4 regions of the Devosia sp. ZW T5_3 genome follow, and region 1 is predicted to be linked to each of the others. Evidence: predicted binding sites of a transcription regulator. Region 1 holds the regulator's gene; each other region holds the start of a gene.

Region 1 (2,199 bases):
GGTGGCAATCTCGCCATCCTGCGGACCGGCGACCGGGTGCGCATCGATCTCAATACCGGCACGGCCAATATCCTGATTTCCGACGAGGAAATCGCCACGCGTCGGGCCGATCTGGAATCGATGGGCGGGTACAAATATCCCAAGCATCAGACCCCATGGCAGGAAATCCAGCGCGGCATCGTCGGCCAGCTCGGCGACGGCGCTATTTTGAAGCCAGCTGAAAAGTACCAGCGGATCGCTCAGACCAACGGGATTCCGCGGGATAATCACTAGGCGCGCTAAGTCTCAGAAACAGAAAGGCCCGCCAAACCAGCGGGCCTTTTTTACTCGGGAAAGGCGCTCAGATGCTCATGTGCTATGCGCCACTCGCCTCTTCGCTTGCCGAGAACGGTCGTTCCTCTGCCGCTGCCTTGCGCCAGTTGCCCTTCGATGACCGCTTGCCAATGAAAACTATAGATGCAGCTTGCCGCCGTATCCGCCTTGGCGATCCAGCGGACGTCTTCCAGCCAATATCTTTCGTTTGAAAACCGCTGCCAGGTCCGCTCGAAGGCGGCTCGCACTGACTCCATGCCATGGTAGGAGCCAGAGCTGAACCAAAAGGTCGCGTCGTCATCGATCAACGATGTCAGCAGCTCAAAATCATGCTGGTTGATGAGCTCGGCATAAGCTGCCATCACCGCCTCAGGCGTGGCGTGGTCCACTATCAGTACTTCCGCAGCAGCCCCACCAAGCGTCCCTGGACCTTGACCCGGTCAGGCGGGAAAATCCGGGTTTCATAGGCTGGGTTAGCAGCTTCGAGTGCGACGGTATTGCCCTTGCGGCGCAAGCGCTTGAGGGTGGCTTCCTCATCGTCGACCAGGGCGACGATGATTTCGCCGGTGCTGGCCGATTCCTGCTTCTTGATCAGGACGGTGTCGCCATCAAAAATACCGGCCTCGATCATGGAATCGCCGCGCACTTCCAGCGCGTAGTGTTCGCCGGCCCCCAGCATTTCGGGGGGCACCATGATGGTGTGGGAGTGGGTCTGGATAGCCTCAATGGGCGTGCCAGCCGCGATGCGGCCCATGACGGGGATCGAGATCGGACGGGCGTAATCGTCGCCAACAGATTGGCGCGCCGGCGGGTTGGATACCTTGCCCAGTGTGCCCTCGATGACCGATGGCTCGAAGCGCGCCTTGCGGCCGCCCAGCGAAGGATTCATCGAATCGGGAAGCTTGACCACTTCGAGGGCGCGGGCCCGGTTGGGCAGGCGGCGGATGAAGCCGCGCTCTTCCAGCGCGGTGATCAAGCGGTGAATGCCGGATTTGGACGCCAGATCGAGAGCGTCCTTCATTTCGTCGAATGAGGGAGGAATGCCGCTTTCCTTCATCCGTTCGTGGATGAACATCAGCAGCTCGTGTTGTTTGCGCGTCAGCATTGGCGGCCCTCCACAGGGATTCGGAACATAGGCAGAACGACTATACGTGTTCCAGTTATGTTCCGCAATATCCCCCGCGCCCGTATCGCGATTTTCTTGGCTCGACAGTCAAAATGCGTCGATCTCTATGGTTTCGACAATCGCACCTGCATGGGCGCCGGGGTCGAATTCTGGCTGGATGATCAGCATATCAGCATTTGACAGGGACGAGGTGTGGCCGCTGTCGGTCTGTGAGATCGGCATGAGCTCGGGGCCGGTTGGCGTGTGGACGAGCTGGGCGCGCATGAAGTGGCGGCGCGCCGAATTGGGCGGCGTGGGGCCAGCCAAAGGCAGGCGCCAACTGGGCTGTTCGACATAGCCGAGCCATTTGCGCAGGGCCGGCTTGATGAAGACGGTGGCAGTGACCATGGCCGAGACAGGATTGCCCGGCAGACCGAAAATCAGCGTCTTGCCGCGGGTGCCGAACATTAGTGGCTTGCCCGGGCGCATGTTGATGCGCCAGAAATCGAGCGTTACGCCGAGTTCGAGCAGAATTTCCTGGACGATATCGTGGTCACCCACGCTAGCGCCGCCGGTGGTGATCAAAATATCGGGCTCGGCCGCGAAGATCGATTCGAGCTTGGCGCGCAGGGCGGCGCGGTCATCACGGGCGATACCGTGATCGGTGACCTCGGCCGCATAGGGCGCGAACATGGGCGCAAGACCAAAACTGTTGGAGGCGACAATCTGGTCGGGCGCGAGTGGCGAGCCAGGCAGCGCCAACTCGTCGCCGGTGGCGAGAA
Region 2 (2,199 bases), on a different contig from region 1:
ATTGGCGCTACGCGATCGGATCGAAGCCCTCCACGCCTTCAGCCCTTCGCGCGAACGTCGCGACGCCTTCGCTGCGGCGCATGGTCTTCCAACAACGGACACGATTGAAGCGATTTTCAACGATCGGCGTGTCGATGCCGTGCTGGTCCTGACCCCGCCCAATACGCATCTCGAAATCGTGCAAATGGCCGCTGCAGCCGGCAAGCATGTGCTGCTGGAAAAACCGATCGAGGTCAGCGTCGATCGAGCCGAGCAATTGGTGGATGTTGCCGATGCGGCGGGAATCATCCTTGGCATGGTGCTTCAAAACCGGTTCAGGCCCGCTGCCCTGAAACTCAAGACCATCATTGAACAGGACCGCCTCGGACAATTGGTCCAGGTGAGTGCCCGTACAAACTACTGGCGTCCTCAGAGCTATTATGACGAGCCCGGGCGCGGCACCTTGGCACGCGACGGCGGTGGCGTCCTGCTAACTCAGGCCATCCATAACCTTGACCTGATGGTCTCGCTCGTCGGCATGCCTGAAACGGTAACAGGCTTTGTTTCCACCAGCCCGGTCCACATCATGGAGGGAGAAGATGTGGCAGCGGCGACAATGCGTTTTCCCAATGGCGCCCTGGGCAGCATCACCGCCACCACCTGCGCCTTTCCTGGGCAGGCAGATGCCATAGAAATCACTGGAGTCGCAGGAAGCGCCACACTGGCGGGAACACACCTCACAGTACGGTCGCATGATGGCTCCAACATCGATTTTGAAGGCGCTGATGCTGGTTCCGGATCGGGGGCCGATCCAATGGAATTTTCCAGCCAGGCTCATCAAGCCCTAATTGAGGATTTTGCGGACGCGGTCGCCCGGTGCCGGAAACCGGTGGCCTGCGGGCGCGATGTCTTGGCGGTTCACAATCTGATCGCCGCGATAATCGAGTCCCACGGCCTTCCGATCCAGCTCAAGCATGGTTTGTCGCCACGATCCTGACTATTGCGTCGCTGGCGCAAAATCGACGGCGATTGAAAAAACCGCGTTAGGTAAGATAGCGCGAGCGCGCCATAGGTTCGGGCGATACGTTTTGTTAGTCGTAACGATTTCCGCCCGTCGCTAGCCAGACCGACAACACACGGGTGTCGGGACAGTAGCTACTCTTCTCGATCAGGTGGATGGCATGGCGGTACCCGCGGATTTCCAATTCTTCACCTCTGGAAAAGTTGGCGGCTCACGGAGATCTTGCCCTTTCGTTTATGCTTTGTTCTATGGTAGGCTGGGCGGCATAATGCGAGGATAATAGTGACCAGTCGTTCCGGCAGTGCCGATCTTCCGCTTCATGGTGGCCGCGTGCCGCGCTGGCTGAGCGAGCGCATGGCCAAACTCGGAGCGTTGATCTGCGAGGCCGTCGTCATCGAATACGGACGCGACGAGTTGTTGCAGCGACTGGCTCATCCCTTCTGGTTCCAGTCGTTTGGTGCCGTGATGGGGATGGACTGGCATTCGTCAGGCATCACCACAAGCGTCATCGGTGCCTTGAAACGCGGGCTGGGACCGCTGGAAAAGGAGCTCGGCCTTCATGTCTGTGGTGGTCGGGGCAAACATTCACGTAACACGCCCAGCGAGTTGATGGCGGTCGGTGACCGGGTAGGTTTCGACGGCGCCGCGCTGGCGACAGCAAGCCGACTGGTCGCCAAGGTGGATAGCGCCGCGGTCCAGGACGGTTTCGATCTCTACCTGCACGGCTTCATCGTGGCTGACGACGGCAAGTGGGTGGTAGTGCAACAGGGTATGAAGGGCGATGCAGGCTATGCCCGCCGATACCACTGGACCTCGCAGGGCCTGGGCAGTTTTGTCGAGCATCCGCACGCTGCCATCGAGGGCAAGGCCCAAGGACAGATCATCAATCTGACCGACAAGCGCGCCGATAGGGCACGGGCGGGCAGCGTTGATTTGCTGACCTCGCTGGGCCCCGATGCAATCGTCCGCGAGGTCGGTCGCTTGCGGAGTAGTGCGAAACCGGTCGACGATGAGCCGCTGCTGCCGCACCTGGTGATGCCGGAGCACCATGACATAAGGCCACCCGACGTCCTGCTGCGGCGCCTGCACGGAAGCCTCGCCGCGGCGGCCGATCGCGGGCCGACGGATTTTGCCCAACTGCTGCTGGTGCCCGGCGTTGGGGCTCGCACGGTGGAGTCGCTGGCGATGGTCGCCGAGGT
Region 3 (2,199 bases), on a different contig from region 1:
GCGGCGGCAGGCAGGGTATCGAGCACAGCATCGAGATCGATGGTTTCCACCACCTGGCTGCGGGCAAAATGGCTGACGGCCCAGGCCGCCCCTATGGTGGGCGCAATGGCGCCGGAAACGGCATAGCCAAGTTCGCGCAGCCGGGTCAGCAGCATGCGCAGCATGGCCCGCTCGCCGCCAAACAGATGGGCGACCCCGGTAATGTCGAGCACCAGATCGCCATAGGCTGTGACATCGCTCATCACCGCGACCAGCGGACTGGCATTGGAATGCCAATCGGCAAAATCGGCGAAGGCGGCTTCAAGCAGGGGTCGGTCCAGTTCAAGAACCATGAGGCCCGGCACCATGGCGCGGGCATCGGCCAGGTTTTGTCCGACGCTGAGCCCGGCCCGGCCGGCTGCGGCATCAATGGCGGCAAGCCGCAGGCCGCCCTTGATGCGCTCATAAAGTGCCATTGGGCCAGTGAGCTTGCTGTCACGCCGTTTCAGATAATCCGTGGGCCAGGTGGGCAGGAACAGCACGAGGAAGCGGCGCGCCGGCAGCATGCCGGTTTGCAGCCCTATTTGCAGGGTCGAGCGTTGTGAATCCATTTTGCGTCCAGCCTAAAAGCCATTCGGTTTGCTGGGTGAGCAGCACCCCCTTCTCCAACTGAACCCGCCAGCGCAGCGGGCCGGGGGCAAGATGATCGAAGCGTTTGCGGGCGCTGAGCGTGGGGGTGAGAAGCCAGCGCAGATGCGCCGCGCTGGCCTCTCTTCCAGTGCCGTAGCGCAGAAGCAGAAACGAAGTCCCCGCACTGGCCGCCCGCATACTCAGGCGGCGGCTGGCGGTGAAGTCGAGGATTTTGGGGTGGTCGGCGATATCGGCGATGACGGCGGCGACGGCCTTGCAGGCCAGGGCCTCCTCGGCGGCCCAGAGCAGTTCCACCATAGTGGTGGGGCGCACCAGGATGAGGGACGCGGGATCAAAGCCGAAACTGGCAAGGCCCGGCCCATAGGGCAGGCCCATTTCCTGGGCATGTTTGCTCAATTGCAGATAGATGACGGCGAGACGTTTTTCGCTGAGCAGGCTTTTGGCCTGGGCCAGGGCAAAGCCGAGCGCGGCGCCGCTATTGCGCCGCTCATCGGTGAAAACCTCCTGCAGCAATCCACCGGCCAGGCGCGGAAACCCTTCGCCCGGCTCGGCCGCCAGCATGGTGCGCCGATCGGCCAGCACCGGTTTGCGCTCGATATCGGCAATAGTGTCGCGCAGCGCGGCAAGGCGCTGTTGTCGATCAGGCAAGCTCATGGAGCCGACCTTTCTGTTGTGAACAAAACAGGAACAATTAGACTCCGTTTGGCGGCAGAGTCGAGTCCTTTTTGTTGGGATGGGCTGTGGCGGGACTGCATCAATGCCGGTCAAGACCGCGTGACCCGGCCGCCCCGGCCATTGAGAGAATCCCAAGGCCTGCTATCTGTTTGAGGCCTGCCTTCCGGCGCGCACCCGTTTTATCGCCGCGCCCCAGAGGAGGCCATGCCATGTTCGAGGCCATTACCCGCCTGTTCAACAAGCCGGAAAACGAGCTTTCCGATCACGATCCCAAGCTGGCCGTCGCGGCGCTACTGGTACATCTGGCCTCGGTCGATGGCCAGATCAATGCGGTGGAGCGCAAGGCGATCCATGGCGCGTTGATGGACCATTATAGCCTTGATGAAGCAGCGGTGGATAGATTGGTGGAACAGGCCGCCTTGCGCGACGCCGAAGCGGTGGATTTTTACCACTTTACCTCAAGGCTCTCGAGTCTGCCCGATAGCGACCGCATCGAGATTATCCGCATGATGTGGATGGTGGTGTTTGCCGACAGCAAGAACCACGAGCTGGAAGACAACATGGTCTGGCGCGTCGCCGAATTGATCGGCGTCTCGAGCCGCGACCGCACCATATTGCGCAACCAGATCGGCAAGGCCGAACAGGCCTAGCCTACCAGGCCTTGAATTCCCCGATCGTCTCGATTTCGTCCTTGGCGCAATCGAACTTGCCGGATTTGTCGGCAGCCTCGCGTGCCAGCTCATTGGCATTGTCATTGGCCAGGGCATCGATATAGGCGATGTGGCAGCTATTGCCATCGGCAAGCTGGGTCACCACCAGCACCTGCCCCTTGTTTTCCCCGCTTTCGGGATCGGCCGTGTGATAGCGCACGATCGTAGCAATCGGCAGCCAGCG
Region 4 (2,199 bases), on a different contig from region 1:
CCACGCCCGACCAGCTTTGCAATGCAGTCAAGGTCTTGGAAGGAAGCATGAAAAACTCGCTGCTGAGAAAAATCGGATGCCGGGAAATGTCGTTCAGGTGTACAATGAGTGTTCCATGGTCAGGCGGCCTGCATGATAGCGACGCGGTCGCGTCCGGTATTCTTGGCTTCGTAAAGCCGCTGGTCGGCGAGGCGATAAAGATCGGTGAAGCGGGTGCGGTTGACATAGGCGGCGCCGCCTATGCTGACCGAAAGCGGGCAGGGCGCCTCGCCCGGGGCAAAGGCGATGGCATTGACGGCCTGCCGGATGCGCTCGGCCGCCGTGTCGGCAGCGTCGAGATTGGCACCCGCCAGAAAGATCCCGAATTCTTCGCCGCCTAGCCGCCCCACCAGATCATGCCGTCCCACGGCGCCGCGGATGGCCCCGGCCATTAGCCGCAGGGCCTCGTCGCCATTGTGATGGCCATACGTATCATTGACGCGCTTGAAATCATCCGCATCCACGATGAGCAAAGCCCCGCCTTCTCCGGGGCGCTGGTTGCGCCGGTCGAGATAGGTGGCGACCTTGCCGGTAAAGGCCCCGCGATTGAGGCACCCGGTCAGCCAGTCCACAGTGGCCATATGGGCGAGTTGCTCATTGGCGAAGCGCAATTGCTCATGCTTGAGCACAAGAAAAAACGTCATCGGGCCGCCCAGCACGATGGGCATGATCACCGAGACAGCCAGCCCCTGCACATTCACGCCGTTCGAAAGGACTTCCATGAAGAGGTTGGTCAGAATGATCGAAATGACGATTGAAACGGCAACGATCCCTCCGGTCACACGATAGACATGAGCCCAGGCCCGCTTGGGGAGGCTCCGGTGGAGTCCGGTCATCTGTTTCGTCCTTGCATTCCCAAGCGTGAGACTAGGAGGCGCTGTTGAACATGGTCTTGTGAGCTTAGCTGCAATTTTATCTTTCCCCGGTTTTCCACCGGGTTTTGTTGCCGCTTTGTTCACATTCGGCTTGGTAAGTTGGGCCGGCCACACTAAGGATGAAGCCATGAATGCGAGCGTACGAATCATTGGCATTGATCCGGGCCTGCGCCGCTGCGGCTGGGGCGTGATTGAAACGCAGGGCAATCGGCTGAGCTTTGTGGCAGCCGGCACGCTGACGCCGCCCACCGATGGCGCGCTGGCCGACCGGCTTGCGGTATTGTTCGCGGGACTTGGCGAAGTGCTGGACAAGTTCACGCCAGACGAGGCTGCCGTCGAAGAAACCTTCGTCAATCAGGGCGCGCGTTCGGCGCTGATCCTGGGGCAGGCGCGGGGCATCGCCTTGGTGACTCCGGCGGCCCGTGGCGTGCCGGTAGCCGAATATGCGGCCAATCTGGTGAAAAAGTCCGTCGTGGGCACCGGCCACGCGGAAAAGGGGCAGGTGGAGCTGATGGTGCGAACCCTAATGCCGGCGGCGCAATTTAAAGGCGCCGACGCTGCCGACGCCCTGGCGATTGCCATCTGCCATGCCCATCACCGGGTATCGCAGCAGCGGCTGAGGGCTTTGGCATGATCGGTAAGCTCAAGGGCTTGGTCGACAGCATTGGCGACGATTTCGCGCTGATCGATGTCGGCGGGGTCTGCTATGAGACCTTTTGCTCCAGCCGCACGCTGCAGGCCTTGCCGCGCGTGGGCGAAGCCACTGTCGTGTTCATCGAAACCATCGTGCGCGAGGACATGATCCGGCTTTATGGCTTTTCCAGCGAAACCGAAAAGGCCTGGTTCAACCTGCTGATGACGGTGCAGGGCGTGGGCGCCCGCGTCGCGCTGGGCATTTTGTCGGCCCTGTCGCCGTCGGAAATTTCAAGCGCTATTGCCCTGCAAGACAAGGCGATGATCGGCCGCGCCAATGGCGTGGGGCCAAAGCTGGCCGTGCGCCTCGTCACCGAACTCAAGGGCAAGGTGCCCACCGGGCCGGGGATCGATGCCGGCACGTTGGGCCTCCAAACCGCGCTCGGTGAAGGCCGCGCCGCCGGCACTGTGGCCGATGCCGTTTCCGCCCTGGTCAATCTGGGCTATTCCAGCGCCCAGGCCTCGGCCGCTTTGGCCCGCATCGTGGCGCGCGAAGGCGACGACACGCCAACCGAGAAGCTGATCCGCCTGGGCCTGCGGGAGTTGAGCAGTTGATTCCTTGCGAATAGCGCCATTCCTTACTATGTTAAAA

The links. Region 1 encodes LexA, which represses DNA repair genes until DNA is damaged. Its sites were predicted from a motif close to TGTTCNNNNTGTGTTCNG; they were not measured.
Region 2: the regulator LexA is predicted to act here: its motif matches at 1,232-1,249, upstream of ACI3KW_RS01740 (DUF763 domain-containing protein).
Region 3: the regulator LexA is predicted to act here: its motif matches at 1,303-1,320, upstream of ACI3KW_RS11365 (ImuA family protein).
Region 4: the regulator LexA is predicted to act here: its motif matches at 981-998, upstream of ruvC (crossover junction endodeoxyribonuclease RuvC).

What each region holds. Positions count from the first base shown of each region.
Region 1 is NZ_JBJDRE010000002.1:35,729-37,927, forward strand. Features, by position in the region: gene ACI3KW_RS02680 (IlvD/Edd family dehydratase) at 1-273, shown strand, start outside; gene ACI3KW_RS02685 (YybH family protein) at 324-674, opposite strand; gene lexA (transcriptional repressor LexA) at 704-1,417, opposite strand; gene glp (gephyrin-like molybdotransferase Glp) at 1,526-2,199, opposite strand, start outside.
Region 2 is NZ_JBJDRE010000001.1:354,398-356,596, forward strand. Features, by position in the region: gene ACI3KW_RS01735 (Gfo/Idh/MocA family protein) at 1-976, shown strand, start outside; gene ACI3KW_RS01740 (DUF763 domain-containing protein) at 1,283-2,199, shown strand, end outside.
Region 3 is NZ_JBJDRE010000008.1:4,180-6,378, reverse strand. Features, by position in the region: gene ACI3KW_RS11370 (Y-family DNA polymerase) at 1-590, opposite strand, end outside; gene ACI3KW_RS11365 (ImuA family protein) at 475-1,284, opposite strand; gene ACI3KW_RS11360 (TerB family tellurite resistance protein) at 1,515-1,955, shown strand; gene ACI3KW_RS11355 (hypothetical protein) at 1,957-2,199, opposite strand, start outside.
Region 4 is NZ_JBJDRE010000010.1:179,965-182,163, forward strand. Features, by position in the region: gene ACI3KW_RS14250 (GGDEF domain-containing protein) at 1-49, opposite strand, end outside; gene ACI3KW_RS14255 (GGDEF domain-containing protein) at 120-875, opposite strand; gene ruvC (crossover junction endodeoxyribonuclease RuvC) at 1,042-1,548, shown strand; gene ruvA (Holliday junction branch migration protein RuvA) at 1,545-2,162, shown strand.